DNA from 3 places in the Streptomyces sp. NPDC019937 genome. Region 1 is predicted to be linked to each of the others. Evidence: riboswitches for the same ligand, from Rfam matches in the RefSeq annotation. Region 1 holds a riboswitch; each other region holds the start of a gene.
The links. A riboswitch is a leader RNA that binds a small molecule or an ion and turns the genes downstream of it on or off. The one in region 1 is predicted to bind cobalamin.

Region 1 (5,362 bases):
GCATGCCGGTGGTGGCCATCCGCCGCCGCAGCGCCTCCCAGCGCTCGGGCCAGGTGACCTGGGCGTCGGCGTAGTGATCCGGGTGCAGCACGCCGCGCGCGGTGCGGGTCTCGGCCCACGCCGGGTGCGGGCCGTGGCGCTCGGCGAGGTCGCAGGACGCCTCGTACGCGGCGAGCATGATGCGCTCGGAGATCCGGGTGGACAGGGCCTGCGCCTCGGGGGAGTCGAACGGCAGCCGCAGCCGGAAGAAGACGTCCTGGAGGCCCATCAGGCCGAGCCCCACCGGGCGCCAGCGGGAGTTGGAGGCCCCGGCCTCGTCGGTGGGGTAGAAGTTGATGTCCACCACGCGGTCGAGGAAGGTCACGGCGGTGCGGACGGTGCGGTCCAGCCGCTCCCAGTCCATCTGGCCGTCCTCACCGAGGTGGGCGGCGAGGTTGACCGAGCCGAGGTTGCACACGGCGGTCTCGCCGTCGTCGGTGACCTCCAGGATCTCGGTGCACAGGTTGGAGGAGTGGACGACCCGGCCCGGCTCGGCGGTCTGGTTGGCGGTGCGGTTGGCGGCGTCCTTGAACGTCATCCAGCCGTTGCCGGTCTGCGCGAGGGTGCGCATCATCCGGGCGTACAGCTGGCGCGCCGGGACCTGCTTGACCGCCCGCCCCTCGGCCTCGGCCTTGCGGTACGCGGAGTCGAACTCCTCGCCCCACAGGTCCACCAGCTCGGGCGCGTCCACCGGCGAGAGCAGCGACCAGTCGGCGTCCGCCTCGACCCGGCGCATGAACTCGTCCGGGATCCAGTGCGCGATGTTGAGGTTGTGGGTGCGGCGGGCCTCTTCGCCCGTGTTGTCCCGCAGCTCCAGGAACTCCTCGATGTCCGCGTGCCAGGTCTCCAGGTAGACGCAGGCCGCGCCCTTGCGCCGGCCGCCCTGGTTGACGGCCGCCACCGAGGCGTCGAGCGTGCGCAGGAACGGCACGATGCCGTTGGAGTGCCCGTTGGTGCCGCGGATCAGCGAACCGCGGGCGCGGATGCGGGAGTACGACAGGCCGATGCCGCCCGCGTGCTTCGACAGGCGCGCCACCTGGTGGTAGCGGTTGTAGATCGAGTCCAGCTCGTCCAGCGGCGAGTCCAGCAGATAGCAGGACGACATCTGCGGGTGCCGGGTGCCGGAGTTGAACAGCGTGGGGGAGCTGGGCAGGTACGACAGCGTGCTGGTCATCCGGTACAGCTCGGCGACGTCCGCCAGCGCCCGCTCGGTCAGGTCCTCGGCGAGGCCGCAGGCCACCCGCAGCAGGAAGTGCTGCGGGGTCTCGATCACCTGACGGGTGATCGGGTGGCGCAGCAGATAGCGGCTGTGCAGGGTGCGCAGCCCGAAGTAGCCGAAGCGGTCGTCGGCGCCGTCGGCCAGCGCCTGGTCGACCAGCGCGTCCAGCCGGGCGGCGTGGGCGGTCACGAACTCGGCGGTGGAGTCGGCGATCAGGCCCTCGCGGTGGCCCACGGCGACGGAGGCGGAGAAGGAGTCCGCGCCCTGCCCGGCCGCCTCCTCGGCGATGGCGCGGGTCAGCAGCCGCGCGGCGAGCCTGGAGTACTCCGGCTCCTCGCCGATGAGTCCGGCCGCCGCCTCGGTCGCCAGGGAGCGCAACTCCGCCTCGTCCGAACCGGGATGGCGGCCGCGCAGGGCGGCGGCCGCGACCTTGCCGGGGTCGGTGGCGGGCAGATCGGCGGTGAGCGCGGTCAGGGTCCGCAGCAGGGCGGTCCCGGGCGCGTCGGCCGCTGCCGATGAAACCGCTGCCTCTGAAACCGGATCGGCGGGCGCGATGGTCACTGAAGTGTTCTCCCTCGCTCGGCTGGGGGCCTTCGAGGGCGGTGCGCGATGGCCGCTCACGGGCATGCCGATTCCGCTCCACGGCACTCCACGCAGCGTCCATCCACCCAACCCGCGGGGCCCGGACGTATGCAGACGGCCATCGGCAGGTCATCGGACTCACGGGTACGCAAAAGCGCACACGTACACCGTTGCGGGACAGTTCCGGATTCACACCGGATTCCCCTGCGGCGACAGCGAGGACGAGCATACATCTTGTGTCGTGCTGCGCACGCGCCCCCAGATGTTGTGTCGTCAGCTGGGCGAATTCGTATAGATGTGCTAGTCACGGCGGGCTTTGGGTGCGCCGGAATCCCAGGGAAAACTAGCTTCCCGGGCCGCTCGCCCGCCATTCGTCCAGGGCACGGGCGAGTCGGTCGCGGTAGTCGGCGTAGCCGTCCTCATAGGCGCCGCGAAGCCCGCTCCGGGGTTCGACGGTACGGGACGCCGCGCGTCGGCGGGACGCGTCCCCGGGGTCGCCGAGCGACCGCCGGGCGACCGCGACCGCGCCCCGCGCGCCGACCTCCGGCTCGTCGGGGAGGGCCACCGGGCGGCCGATGACGTTCGCGAAGATCTCGGTCCAGGCGGCGGAACGCGCGCCACCGCCGCACAGCGCGAGCCGCCCCGAGAGCCCGGCCGCCTCCAGGCAGTGGCGGGCGGCGTAGGCGACGGACTCGCACACGGCCCGTACGGTGTCGGCGCGGGTGGAGGCGAGGGTGAGGCCGTCCAACCGCCCCTGGGCGGCGGGCTCCACGAACGGGGCGCGCTCCCCGGCGCCGGACAGGAAGGGCAGCGCGGTCACGCCGTTCGCGCCCGGCGGGCTCTGGCCGAGCAGGGTGTCCAGGGAGGCCGTGGTCGTCCCTGTGAGATCGAGCACCCACTCCAGGGCGGCGGTGCCGACCATCGCGGGCATCGCGCGCAGCCAGCGGTCCGGGTCGGGGGTGCACAGCCACATGCCGGCCGGATCGGCGGCCGGGTCCACCGCCACGCGATCGGTGAGCACCTGACAGGCCAGCGTGGTGCCCACGATGAGCAACCCGTCGCCCACGTCCCGCACCCCGCTGCCGATGGCGCACGCCGGAAGGTCGTACGGGCCGGAGACGACGGGCAGTCCGGGCGGCAGCCCGGTCAGCCGGGCCCCCTCCTCGTCCAGCGCGAGGACGGTGCCGGGCGCGGCGGGCGGGGGCAGCAGCCGGGCGTGATCGGCCAGTCCGCACAGCTCCAGGGCGCCCGGCACGTACGTACGGGTGGTGACGTCGAGGAACGGCAGGGAGGCGTCGGAGGCGTCCACGGTGATGACGCCGGTCAGCCGCTGGGCCACCGCGTCCACGCAGTAGCCCGCGACCGCCGCCCGCTCCAGTGTCCGCGGCTCGTGCTCGGCCAGCCAGCGCAGCAGCGGGGCGTGGCAGCCCGGGAACAACCCCGAGCCGGTGAGGGCGTGGAGGGCGGCGAGCGTGCCGTCGGACCGCCAGCGGGCGACGGTCCCGCTCGCCCGCCCGTCCAGCCAGGAGATCGGCGGACGGACCGCCCGGCCCGCCTCGTCGCGCAGCCACAGCCCGTCGCCCTGGCCGGTGAGCGCGAGCGCGGCGGGCGGGCCGGGGAGCGCCACGGCCACCTCGCGCACCACCTCGGCGACCGTGCCGAGCACATCCTCCAGATCCTGTTCGACCCGGCCGCCGGGCAGCCGGTTCAGCCGGCTGGGGCGGGCCGCGGAGGCGAGCGCGGCCCCGTCGGGGGCGAAGGCCACGGCCTTGGTGACGGAGGTGCCGACATCCACTCCGACGATCACGCGCATGGCCTGCTGCCCTCCGGAAACCTCGGAACCCCGGCACTCCATCACATGAGCGATGCTAGATTTAACACTTGAGACGTGATCAGGCAATGGCCGACGCATCGAAAGGCCCCGGATGACCGCCCGACTGCTGCTCGTACGCCACGGGGAGACCGTGTGGCACGCGGAGAACCGGTACGCCGGAACCTCGGACATCGCGCTGACCGAGCGCGGCCACCGGCAGGCGCGGGCCCTCGCCCACTGGGTGAGGGGTCGCGGGATCGACGCGGTGGCGTGCTCACCGCTCGGCCGGGCGCGGCACACCGCCGAACCGGCCGCCACCGCGCTGTCCCTGGCCCCCGAAGTCGTCGAGGACCTGCGCGAGATGGACTTCGGCTGGGGCGAGGGCCGCACCCTCGCCGAGATGGAGGCGGAGGACCCGGCGGCCGTCCGGGCGTTCCGCGAGGACCCCGAGTCCGGCGCCTTCCCCGGCTCCGAGCGGCCCGGCGAGGCCGCGGCCCGGGCCGTCGCCGCGCTGCGGCGGCTGGCCGCCGCGCATCCGGACCGCACCGTGCTCGTCGTCGCGCACAACAGCCTGCTGCGGGCCGCCCTGTGCACCCTGCTCGGCATCCCGGTCGGCCGCTACCGCGCGGTCTTCCCCCGGCTGGACAACGCGGCGGTGACCGAGATCGGGATCGACGGCGACCGCACGGCGCTGCGCTCCCTGAACGTGCCCACGGACGGCGCCGCGGGAGGGCCCCGCCCATGACCACGGTCCGCTCCCAGGACGCCCGCCGGCAGACCATCACCGAGCACGTCCTCGCGCACTCCACCGCCACCGCGGCGGAGCTGGCCGACCTCACCGGGGTCAGCCTGATGACCGTGCACCGGGACCTGGACGAGCTGGCCCGGCTCGGCGTGCTGCGCAAGTTCCGGGGCGGGGTCTCGGCCCTGCCCTCGTCGGTCTTCGAGGCCGGCCTCGCCTACCGGATGGGCGCCCACCGGGCCGAGAAGGAGGCGGTGGCCGCCACCGCCGCGCGGCTGGTCGAGCCGGGGATGTCGGTGATGCTGGACGACTCCACGACCGTCCTCGCGCTCGCCCGGCTGCTGGTGGAGTCCGCCCCGCTGACGGTGGTGACCAACGCCCGCCGGGTGATCGAGGTCTTCGCCGGGGTGCCCCGGATCCGGCTGATCGGGCTCGGCGGGGAGTACTCGCACACCCATGACTCCTTCCTCGGCGTGCCGTGCGCGGAGGCGATCGCGGCGCTCTCGGTGGACCTGGCCCTGGTCAGCACCTCGGCCATGGACGCGGCGACCACGTACCACCAGGAGCAGGACGTGGTGCTGGTCAAGCGCGCCATGCTGGCCGCCGCCGCCCGCACGGCGCTGCTGATGGACGCGTCCAAGACCCGGCGCACGGCGCTGCACCGGCTGCGCCCGCTGGCCGACTTCGACCACCTGGTGGTGGACGGCGCGGCGGACGCCCTGCTGGTGGGGGAGTGGCGGGAGCGTACGGACGTGAGGATCGCGCCCGAGCCTTCTTAACACCATTGGCGTTAACTTAACTCCACGCGTGAGGGGCGTGATACGTGATGTCCGACCGGCCCGAGGTCGTCGCGGGAATCGACATCGCCACGGCGGCCGTGCGCGTGGTGTGCGCCGACGCACAGGGGCGCGTACGGGCGCGGGGCGGTGCGGAACTCCCGCCCCCGCGCCGGGGTGCGGGCGGCCAC
Region 2 (5,362 bases), on a different contig from region 1:
ATGACCTCGACGTCGACGGAGACGGAGCCACGTGCCTCGATGGCGGCGAGGATCCCGAGGGTGCTGTCGTACAGCGACGGGTCGCCCCACACCAGGAACGCCGCGGTCTCGTCGGCCGTCATCTCGTCCCGTAGCAGGCCTTCGAAGATGTCCGCGCGACGGGCGCGCCAGTCGTGGACGGCGGTCGTGTAGTCGCCGCGCCCCATCGGGCGCCGGTCGCGGCTCGGGTCGTCCACCTCCACCACGCGGTAGGGCGCCCGCGCGTGCTCGTCCAGCATGCGGTGGCGGAGATCGGTGAGTGCGGAGGTGTCGGCCCCCTTGCCGACGATGAAGAAGACGTCGGCGCGGCCCATCGCCTTCACCGCCCCGAGCGTCAGGTAGTCGGGGTCACCCGCTCCGATGCCGATGACGAGGATCCGGCGTTGCTGCGTGGTCATGGGACGCAGTCTCGCAGGCGGGGGCCCGGCCGGCGGCTCGGTCCGCCTGGCCCGAGGAACGCGGGAGGGCCCGCGGATGGCTCCGCGGGCCCTCGTACGCCTCGGTAGGGGTCAGTTCGGGGCGGCCGCCATCGGGCGGGGCGCCTCGGCCTTCGCGGCCCGCGGGTTCAGCAGCCGCTCGGCCAACTCGCCGAAGATGAGCCCGAATCCGCCCCACAGGGTGAGCTGCATGGCGAGGGCGGACAGCCGGAACCGCCACAGCACGGTGGCGGGGAAGCCCCCCGGCACCTCGTTGACCACCGGCAGGAAGGCGTACGCCAGCCCGATCGCGACGGCGAAGGCGGCCACCGCGGCGACGGTGGCGTACCAGGTGCCGAACTTCGGGGCGAGCCGCTTGCCCAGGAGGGTGGCGCCGATCGTGAGGAGGATGCTGAGCAGCATCATCAGGAAGTACAGCGTCGTTCGTTTGCCGATGGTGTCGGCGTTGCCGACCGCGGGCGGGTTGGCCGGGTACTTCAGGAACGGCACGACGTAGACCGCGAGCAGCGCGCAGCCGGAGAGCAGCAGCGCGGTGGCCCGGGGGCTGAAACGGCCGACGCGGCCGAGGGCGAAGCAGTAGGCGAGGGCGGCGACGCCGCCGAAGGTGACCCCGTAGATCAGGACACCGGTGGCCAGGCCCGCGGTGGACTGCAGGCTACGGGAGACGAGCTCGACCTCGTGCCCGTGGGCGTGGGCCTCCTCGAAGCTGATCGCGCTGTCGACGTTCGGCTCACCGAGGAAGTACGCGGCGATCAGCGCGAGCAGGCCGGCGCCCAGGCCCGCGAACATGCCCCGGACCAGGAGATTTCTTACCGTTGCGGAGTTCATGAGTGCGTGGCGTCCCTCGCTCAGTGGCAGGGGAAGCCGAGCAGGTGGCGGGCGTCGTGCACCCACTCGTGAACGCTCTCGCCGGAGACGACAGCGGTGGCGCCCTGCTCGGCGCCGACGAAGTACAGCAGGACCAGCATCAGGATGCCGAAGAAGACCGCCCAGGGAGCTATCGCCTTGAGCGGCAGCGGGGCGGGGAGAGCGGGGGTGGCGGGTGTCGGCTGGGCGACTGGCTGCGCCATGGCAGGGCCTCCTCTGGGAGTTCGCGTCCCATCTCGGTGGTGCACAGGACGACTGCTACGGGTCTGACTCACCACCACCTCCCGCGAGGCGATGGCACACAGTGGCGCGACCGTGCCGGATTCCCACCGGCTTCCGTCTTGCCGTCGTCGATATCGCAGCGACGATACCGCGCGGCACGTGCGTGGCCAAGACCGGCCACCTGGCCTGATCGTTTCTCGGGCCGGGCATGCCGCCGTCACGCTCGGCGCGGGTCCCGCTTACCCTGATTCGGTCGTTTGTTCCTGGGCGGCGCTCTGTAACGCTATGTGATCGGGAGTACGTGATGGCCACCTCCACCGACGTGGAGACCCGCCCGGAGGGGGCCCGCAAGGGAGGTCGGCTCCGGAGCTGGCTGCTGGAGGGCCTGTCCGATATGGCCAAGCAGCAGCCCGGGCCCCATGCCCAGGTCCCGGAGGGACACAAGGGGCAGCGGTGGTGGCGGGTGATGTGCCTGACCGGTGTGGACTACTTCTCCACGCTCGGTTACCAGCCCGGTATCGCCGCTCTCGCGGCCGGGCTGCTGTCCCCCGTCGCCACCATCGTGCTGGTGGCGGTGACCCTGGCGGGGGCGCTGCCGGTGTACCGGCGGGTGGCCAAGGAGAGCCCGCATGGTGAGGGGTCGATCGCGATGCTGGAGCGGCTGCTGTCGTTCTGGCAGGGCAAGCTGTTCGTTCTGACACTGCTGGGGTTCGCGGCCACCGACTTTTTGATCACCATCACCCTCTCGGCCGCCGACGCCTCCACCCACCTGGTGGAGAACCCGCACTTCACCAGCGTTCTGCAGGGTCACGAGGTGGCCATCACGCTGGGGCTGGTCGCCCTGCTCGGCGCCGTCTTCCTCAAGGGCTTCATGGAAGCCATCGGGGTGGCGGTGGTGCTCGTGGGCGGCTATCTGGCGCTGAACGTGGTCGTCGTGATCGTCGGGCTGTGGCATGTGGCCACCGCCTCCCATGTGGTCACCGACTGGTCCCGGGCGCTGACCGAACAGCACAGCAACCCGCTGGTCATGGTCGGTCTGGCGCTGGTGGTGTTCCCCAAACTCGCACTGGGCCTGTCCGGCTTCGAGACCGGCGTGGCCGTCATGCCTCATGTGCAGGGCGACCCGGGTGACACCGAGGAGCGGCCCACCGGGCGGATCCGGGACACCAGGAAGCTGCTCACCACCGCCGCCGTGATCATGAGCGCCTTCCTGATCACCACGAGCTTCATCACCACCGTGCTCATCCCGCAGGACGAGTTCAAGGCCGGCGGCAAGGCCAACGGGCGAGCGCTGGCGTATCTCGCGCACCACTATCTGGGGTCCGTCTTCGGCAGCGTCTACGACGCCGCGACCATCGGCATCCTGTGGTTCGCGGGCGCCTCCGCCATGGCCGGACTGCTCAACCTCATGCCGCGCTATCTGCCCCGCTACGGCATGGCCCCGCACTGGGCCCGCGCGGTGCGTCCCATGGTGCTGGTCTTCACCCTGATCGCCTTCCTGGTCACCTGGATCTTCAACGCCGATGTGGACGCCCAGGGCGGCGCGTACGCCACCGGGGTGCTGGTCCTGATGACCTCCGCCGCCGTCGCCGTCACGATCGCCGCCCGCCGCGCCGGGCAGCGGGGCTGGACCGTCGGCTTCGGCGTGATCTCCGCGGTCTTCGTCTACACCACGGCGGTCAACGTCGTGGAACGCCCCGACGGCGTGAAGATCGGCGCGTGTTTCATCGCGGGCATCATCGCGGTGTCGCTGCTGTCCCGGCTCGCCCGTGCTTTCGAGCTACGGGTCACCGACATGGACCTGGACGACATGGCCCGGCGTTTCGTCCGTGACTGCGCCACCCGCCGCATACGGTTCATCGCCAACGAGCCGGACCACCGGGACGCGACCGAGTACCGCGACAAGATCCTGCAGATCCGGGCCGACAACGACATCCCGGACGAGGAGGACCTGGTCTTCGTCGAGGTCACCGTCCGCGACCCCTCCGACTTCGAATCGGCGCTGCGCGTGCACGGCGAGGTGCTGCACGGCCGCTACCGTGTCCTGACCCTCGACGGCTCCAGCATCCCCAACTCGCTGGCCGCGCTGCTGCTGCACGTCCGGGATGTGACCGGGTGCAGGCCGCACATCTACTTCGAGTGGACCGAGGGCAGCCCCTTCGCCCAGTTCCTGCGGTTCTTCCTCTTCGGCCAGGGAGAGGTCGCTCCGGTCACGCGAGAGGTGCTGCGCGAGGCCGAGCCGGACCGGGCCCGGCGGCCTCATGTTCATGTCGGCTGAGTGCCGGGGCGGAGCCCCGTGGCGAGCCGGGCGCCGTTGGGGAGGGCAGCGATGAGTGGACACCCGATGGCCGATCCCCTCCGCCGAGTCCTGACCCGGACCGGCCGGACCGCCCGGGCCCCCAAGCCGCCGCGCGAACGGACCTGGAAGGACCTGTCACCGCTGCTGCGGCTGCTGATCCTCACGCAGCTCGCCTTCAACATCGGTTTCTACGCCGTGCTGCCGTTCCTCGCCGAGCACCTCGGCACCGCGATCGGCATGGCGGGCTGGCTGGTCGGCTTCGTCCTGGGGTTGCGGACCTTCAGCCAGCAGGGCCTGTTCGTGGTCGGCGGCTGGCTGGTGGACCGGCACGGCGTGCGGCCGGTCGTACTGGCCGGGTGCGTGCTGCGGATCGCGGGGTTCGCCTGGCTGGGGTACGCGGAGTCGAGCTGGGCCGTGGTCGGCGCGGTGCTGCTGATCGGTTTCGCCGCCGCTCTGTTCTCCCCGGCGGTGGAGTCCGAGGTGGCCCGGCAGGCGGTGATCTGGGAGCGGGAGGGCCGTGGTCCCCGTACCCGGGTGCTGGCCCTGTTCAGCGCGGCGGGGCAGGCCGGGGCCTTCGTCGGGCCGCTGCTCGGCGGTCTGCTGCTGGTCGTGGACTTCCGCACCGCGTGCCTGGCCGGAGCGGGGGTCTTCGTCCTCGTCCTCGCCGGGCACGCGCGGCTGATGCCACGGCACATCCCCGGCCGGGCCCGCACCCGGGAGCGGGGCGGGGTGCGGGCGATGCTGGCGAACCGCCGCTTCCTCGCCCTGTGCTGCGCGTACGGCAGCTATCTGCTCGCCTACAACCAGCTCTACCTCGCCCTGCCGGAGGAGGTGGAGCGCGCGACGGGGTCGCAGGCTCCCCTGTCCTGGCTGTTCGCGCTGTCCTCCCTGCTGGTCGTGTGCGCCCAGCTGCCGGTGACCCGCTGGGCGGGCGACCGGCTCGATCTGCGCCGCTCGATGGCGGGCGGGCTGCTGCTCGTCGCGGCCGGTTTCGCGGTGGTGGCCGCCGCCCGCCCGGCAGGGTGGTCGGGGGCCGCGGGACTGCTGCCCGCGGCGGGGTTCGTCGTCCTGCTCACCCTGGGGCAGATGCTGGTCGTCCCGGCCGCCCGCGCCTGGGTGCCCGACCTCGCCGAGGACGGACGGCTCGGCCTCTATACCGGGGCGCTGTCGTCCGTATCCGGCCTGATCGTCCTCATCGGCAGCTCGGCCACCGGCTCCCTGCTCGACCTGGGTCTCCCCGCCGCCGTGCCCTGGCTGGTCCTCGCCGCCGTCCCGGCCCTCGCGGTGGCGGCGCTGCCCCGCCGCCGGGGACCGGCCGGGGCGGCGGACGCGTGATCAGGCGGCCCGGCCGGGCGGCTGCCAGCCCAGGACCGGGCCGAGCCTGGTGGCGATGTCGGTGAGGATCTGGACGTAGTCCTCGTGCTCGAAGGTGAACGGCAGCGCGAACGCGACCTCCTCCACCTCCCGGAAGGCGGCGTGGGAGGCGAGCCGTTCGGCG
Region 3 (5,362 bases), on a different contig from region 1:
CAGATAGGTCTGGGCGAGCTTGTCGTACATCCAGTCGGCGACCACTCCGGTGGTGGCGTCGTAGCCGAAGAGGTAGTCGACGGTGGCGGCGAGTTCGAAGGCGCCCTTGTAGCCGTGTCGGCGCATCGCCTCGATCCAGCGCGGGTTGACCACCCGGGCCCGGAAGACCCGCGAGGTCTCCTCGTGCAGGGTGCGGGTGCGCACCGTCTCGGGGCGGGTGGAGTCGCCGATGTACGCGGCCGGGGCGGTGCCCTTCAGGGCGCGCACGGTGGCGACCATGCCGCCGTGGTACTGGAAGTAGTCGTCCGAGTCGGCGATGTCGTGCTCGCGCGTGTCGGTGTTCTTCGCCGCGACCGCGATCCTGCGGTACGCGCTCTCCATCTCCTCGCGGGCCGGGCGGCCCTCGAGACCGCGGCCGTAGGCGTAGCCGCCCCACACCGTGTAGACCTCGGCGAGGTCGGCGTCGGTGCGCCAGTCGCGGCTGTCGATGAGCTGGAGCAGTCCCGCGCCGTACGTCCCCGGCCGGGAGCCGAAGATGCGGGTGGTGGCGCGGCGCTCGTCGCCGTGCTCGGCGAGGTCGGCGCGGGTGTGGGCGCGTACGTAGTTGATGTCGTCGGCCTCGTCGAGGGAGGCGGCGAGCCGTACGGCGTCGTCCAGCAGCCCGACCACGTGCGGGAAGGCGTCGCGGAAGAAACCGCTGATGCGCAGGGTGACATCGACGCGCGGGCGGCCCAGCTGGCCGGCGGGCACGGGTTCGAGCCCGGTCACGCGCCGCGAGGCGTCGTCCCACACCGGGCGGATGCCCATCAGCGCCAGCGCCTCGGCCACGTCGTCGCCGGAGGTGCGCATGGCGCTCGTGCCCCACAGCGACAGGCCGACCGACCGCGGGTACTGACCGTCGTTGTCGGCGCGGTAGCGCTCCAGCAGCGAGTCGGCGAGCGCCTGGCCGGTCTCCCAGGCCAGGCGGCTGGGCACGGCCTTGGGGTCGACGGAGTAGAAGTTGCGGCCGGTCGGCAGGACGTTGACCAGTCCGCGCAGCGGCGATCCGGACGGCCCCGCGGGCACGAAGCCGCCGTTCAGGGCGTGGACGGCGTGGTCGATCTCGTCGGTCGTGGCGGCGAGCCGCGGCACGACCTCGCGGGCGGCGAACTCCAGGATCGGGGTGACCGCGGCCCGCTGGGCCTCGGGCAGGTCCAAGGCGGCCTTCTCGGCGGCCTCGGGGGCCCAGTCCGCGTCCTCCATCGCCTGGACGAGGGCGCGGGCGCGCTCCTCGGCCTCGTCGGCGCCCGAGCGGGTGGCGGCCGACTCGTCCAGGCCCAGCGCCTCGCGCAGCCCGGGGAGTGCCGACGTACCGCCCCAGATCTGGCGGGCGCGCAGGATGGCCAGGACGAGGTTGACGCGCTCGGGGCCGGTGGGCGCGCCGCCGAGGACATGCAGACCGTCGCGGATCTGGGCGTCCTTGACCTCGCACAGCCAGCCGTCGACGTGCAGCAGGAAGTCGTCGAAGCCCTCGTCGTCGGGCCGCTCCTCGAGCCCCAGGTCGTGGTCGAGCCGGGCGGCCTGGATCAGGGTCCAGATCTGGGCGCGGATGGCGGGGAGCTTGGCCGGGTCCATCGCGGAGATGGCGGCGTACTCGTCCAGCAGCTGTTCCAGCCGGGCGATGTCGCCGTAGGAGTCGGCGCGGGCCATCGGCGGTACGAGGTGGTCGACCAGGGTGGCGTGGACCCGGCGCTTGGCCTGGGTGCCCTCGCCGGGGTCGTTGACCAGGAAGGGGTAGATCAGCGGCAGGTCGCCGAGCGCGGCGTCGGGGCCGCAGGCGGCGGACAGGCCCGCGTTCTTGCCCGGCAGCCACTCCAGGTTGCCGTGCTTGCCCAGGTGCACCATGGCGTCGGCGCCGAAGCCGCCGTCGGCCCGCGGGGTCGCCATCCAGCGGTAGGCGGCCAGGTAGTGGTGCGAGGGCGGCAGATCGGGGTCGTGGTAGATGGCGATGGGGTTCTCGCCGAAGCCGCGCGGCGGCTGGATGACGACCAGGAGGTTGCCGTGGCGCAGCGCGGCGAGGACGATCTCGCCCTCGGGGTCGCGGCTGGTGTCCACGAACATCTCGCCGGGCGGCGGGCCCCAGTGCTCCTCGACCGCGTCGCGCAGCTCCCGCGGCAGGGTGGCGTACCAGCGTCGGTAGTCGGCGGCGGGGACGCGGACCGGGTTCTTGGCCAGCTGTTCCTCGGTGAGCCAGTCCTGGTCGTGGCCGCCGGCCTCGATGAGGGCGTAGATGAGTTCGTCGCCGACGCCGGAGGCGAGGCCCGGGAGCGCCCCGTCGCCCTCTTCGGGGCCGAGGTCGTAGCCTTCGGCGCGCAGCCGGCGCAGCAGGGCGACGGCGCTGGCGGGGGTGTCGAGGCCGACCGCGTTGCCGATGCGGGAGTGCTTGGTGGGGTAGGCGGACAGCACGAGCGCGAGGCGCTTGTCGGCCGCCGGTATGTGGCGGAGCCGGGCGTGCCGTACGGCGATTCCGGCGACGCGCGCGGCGCGCTCGGGGTCGGCGGCGTAGACCGGCAGGCCGTCCTCGTCGACCTCCTTGAAGGAGAACGGCACGGTGATCAGCCGCCCGTCGAACTCCGGGACGGCGACCTGGGTCGCGGCGTCCAGCGGCGACAGGCCCTCGTCGTTCTCCTCCCACGCGCTGCGCGGCGAGGTCAGGCACAGCGCCTGGAGCACGGGGACGTCGAGCGCGGCGAGCGCGCCCGCGTCCCACGCCTCGTCGTCGCCGCCCGCCGACGCCTCGGCGGGGCGGGTGCCGCCCGCGGCGAGCACGGTGGTGACGACGGCGTCGGCCGCGCCGAGCGCCTCGACCAGTTCGGGCTCGGGGGCGCGGAGGGAGGCGACGAACAGCGGCAGCGGCCGTCCTCCGGCGTCCTCGACGGCCCGGCACAGCGCCTCCACGAAGGCGGTGTTGCCGCTCATGTGGTGGGCCCGGTAGTAGAGCACGGCGATCACCGGGCCGGTGACGTCCTCGCGCGCGGTGCGCTCCAGCGGCCCCCAGGTGGGGGCGGTGGCGGGCGGTTCGAAGCCGTGGCCGGTGAGCAGCACGGTGTCGGACAGGAAGCGGGCCAGCTGGTCCAGGTTGGCGGGGCCGCCGTGCGCGAGGTAGGCGTGGGCCTCGGCGGCGATCCCCACCGGGACCGTGGACGCCTCCATGAGCTGGGCGTCGGGGGCCTGTTCACCGGTGAGGACGACGACGGGGAGGTCGCCCGCGAGCAGGGTCTCGAGGCCGTCCTCCCAGGCGCGGATGCCACCGAGCAGCCGCACGACGACGAGTTCGACGCCGTCGAGGAGGCCGGGCAGGTCGTCGAGCGGGAGCCGCGCCGGGTTGGCGAGGCGGTACGGCACCGGGCCCGTGGCCGCGCGGGCACTGAGCAGGTCGGTGTCGGACGTCGACAGCAGCAGGATCATGGCTCGGTGCCTTCCTCGGGGTCCGCGCCCCGGGCGGGTTGGAAGACGGCGGGAGTTCCTGGCTCGCACGGCAGGCTGCCGTGTTCACAGTGGCGGGACCGCACCGGATTCGCACCGGTTTCCTCCCCCAGACGCCGTCTTGTGCGTCTTTGACGCCGTCTGATGCGTCCAGCGGGCCAGACGGCCCGCCGCAGAGCATAGTAGGCGTTGCTGACCTGGCACGGGACGGTGAGGGCCGACCGGACGTCGGTATGCTCGCCGCCATGTCCCTCCCCCCGGCAACCGTCCCACCTGCGAACGAAGCGCCCGGTGAAGCGCCCTCGCGGCGGGCGCGCGGACGCGATGACGCCTGCCCCGGCGCGCTGCGGCTGCACCCGGCGGACGACGGCTCCCTGGCCCGCGTCCGGATACCCGGCGGCCTGCTGACGGCAGGTCAGGCGCTGGCGCTGGCCCGGGCGAGCGAGGAGCTGGGCGACGGCCGTCTGGACCTCACCTCGCGGGGCAATCTCCAGCTCCGCGGCCTGGAGGCGGCGTGCGGCGGCGAGCTGGCGGCCGGGCTGCGGGAAGCCGGGCTGCTTCCCTCGGACCGGTACGACCGGGTGCGCAACATCGCAGCGTCCCCGCTGAGCGGCCTCGACGGCGCCGGATACGGCGATGTCACCGTGTGGGCGCGGGAGTTGGACGCCGCGCTGTGCGCCGGGGCGTGGGAGGAGTTGTCCGGCTTGTCGGGCCGTTTCCTGTTCGCGATGGACGACGGCCGGGGCGATGTGGCCGCATTGGGCGCGGATGTGACATTGATCGCAGCGCCGGACGGCGGGGCGGTGCTGCGGGTGGGCTCCGGTGCGCCGGGGGCCGGTCTCGAGGTGCGGGGGCGGGACGCGCCGCGCGCCGCCGCGCTGGCCGCCGTGGAGTTCCTGGCCAGGGCCCGGGTGAGCGGCACCCAGGCGTGGCGGGCGCGCGAACTGCCCGCGCGACACGCGGTGACCGCCGACGGCCTGGCGGCGCGGCTCGCGGACGAGGGCGTCGAAGCCGTACGTACCGGACACGGCGGGCCGGTTGACGCGCCCGGCGCGCCGCCCGCGCCGGGCGTGGTGTCCGGGCCGGACGGGCGCCACGCCGTGTCCGTCCTGGTGCCCCTGGGCCGGGTCGGCGCGGCGCCGTGGCGGCTGCTCGCCGGGCTCGCCTCCCGGGGCGGCTCGGGCGAGCTGCGTGTGACACCCTGGCGCGGCGTGGTGCTCCCGGGGTTCACCGCGGACGGCGCGGCGGCCGCGTCGCGGGAGGTGGCCGACGCGGGGCTGGTGACCGATCCGGGCTCCCCGTGGGCCGGGGTCGGCGCGTGCACGGGACGGCCGGGCTGCGCCAAGTCCCTGGCCGATGTGCGCGCCCACGCGACGCGCGCGGTGGCGGACGCTCCCCGCTCCCCCGGCGCGCCGCCGCCGGTGCCGGTGTACTTCTCCGGCTGCGAGCGGCGCTGCGGCCACCCCGGCGGCCGCTGGGTGGACGCGCTGGCCACCTCCGGCACGGATTACCGGCTCACCGTACGCGACACGCGGGAGCCCGACGGCGCGGCCGGTGCCACCGGTGGCGGCGCGATGGACGTAACGGCAGAGCGATTGGCCGACGCCGTGGCGACGGCCCGCGGAACAGCATGATCAACGACATGATCGAGGACACAGTGTTCGACTACGAGAAGGACGGGGCGGCCATCTACCGCGCCTCCTTTGCCACCATCCGCGCCGAGGCGGACCTGGACGGCCTCCCCGCCGACGTCAGCCGGGTCGTGGTGCGGATGATCCACGCGTGCGGAATGGTCGACCTGGTCAAGGACCTCGCGTACACGCCCGAGGTGGTCGCCCGGGCCCGGGAGGCGCTGCGCGCCGGGGCGCCCGTGCTCTGCGACGCCCAGATGGTCGCC

Region 2: it holds a riboswitch for cobalamin, as region 1 does, so the genes downstream of both, ABZ562_RS17945 (CbtB-domain containing protein) here and ABZ562_RS09700 (ribonucleoside-diphosphate reductase subunit alpha) in region 1, are expected to answer to the same signal.
Region 3: it holds a riboswitch for cobalamin, as region 1 does, so the genes downstream of both, cobN (cobaltochelatase subunit CobN) here and ABZ562_RS09700 (ribonucleoside-diphosphate reductase subunit alpha) in region 1, are expected to answer to the same signal.

The regions. Positions count from the first base shown of each region.
Region 1 covers NZ_JBEYAL010000008.1:5,085-10,446, forward strand. The annotation lists gene ABZ562_RS09700 (ribonucleoside-diphosphate reductase subunit alpha) at 1-1,819, opposite strand, end outside; cobalamin riboswitch at 1,946-2,086, opposite strand; gene ABZ562_RS09705 (FGGY-family carbohydrate kinase) at 2,184-3,653, opposite strand; gene ABZ562_RS09710 (histidine phosphatase family protein) at 3,766-4,398, shown strand; gene ABZ562_RS09715 (DeoR/GlpR family DNA-binding transcription regulator) at 4,395-5,174, shown strand; gene ABZ562_RS09720 (FGGY family carbohydrate kinase) at 5,222-5,362, shown strand, end outside.
Region 2 covers NZ_JBEYAL010000016.1:31,657-37,018, forward strand. The annotation lists gene cobF (precorrin-6A synthase (deacetylating)) at 1-437, opposite strand, end outside; gene ABZ562_RS17940 (CbtA family protein) at 549-1,304, opposite strand; gene ABZ562_RS17945 (CbtB-domain containing protein) at 1,325-1,546, opposite strand; cobalamin riboswitch at 1,583-1,724, opposite strand; gene ABZ562_RS17950 (amino acid transporter) at 1,870-3,843, shown strand; gene ABZ562_RS17955 (MFS transporter) at 3,910-5,199, shown strand; gene ABZ562_RS17960 (LLM class flavin-dependent oxidoreductase) at 5,200-5,362, opposite strand, start outside.
Region 3 covers NZ_JBEYAL010000002.1:285,362-290,723, forward strand. The annotation lists gene cobN (cobaltochelatase subunit CobN) at 1-3,447, opposite strand, end outside; cobalamin riboswitch at 3,477-3,601, opposite strand; gene cobG (precorrin-3B synthase) at 3,711-5,099, shown strand; gene ABZ562_RS02990 (precorrin-8X methylmutase) at 5,108-5,362, shown strand, end outside.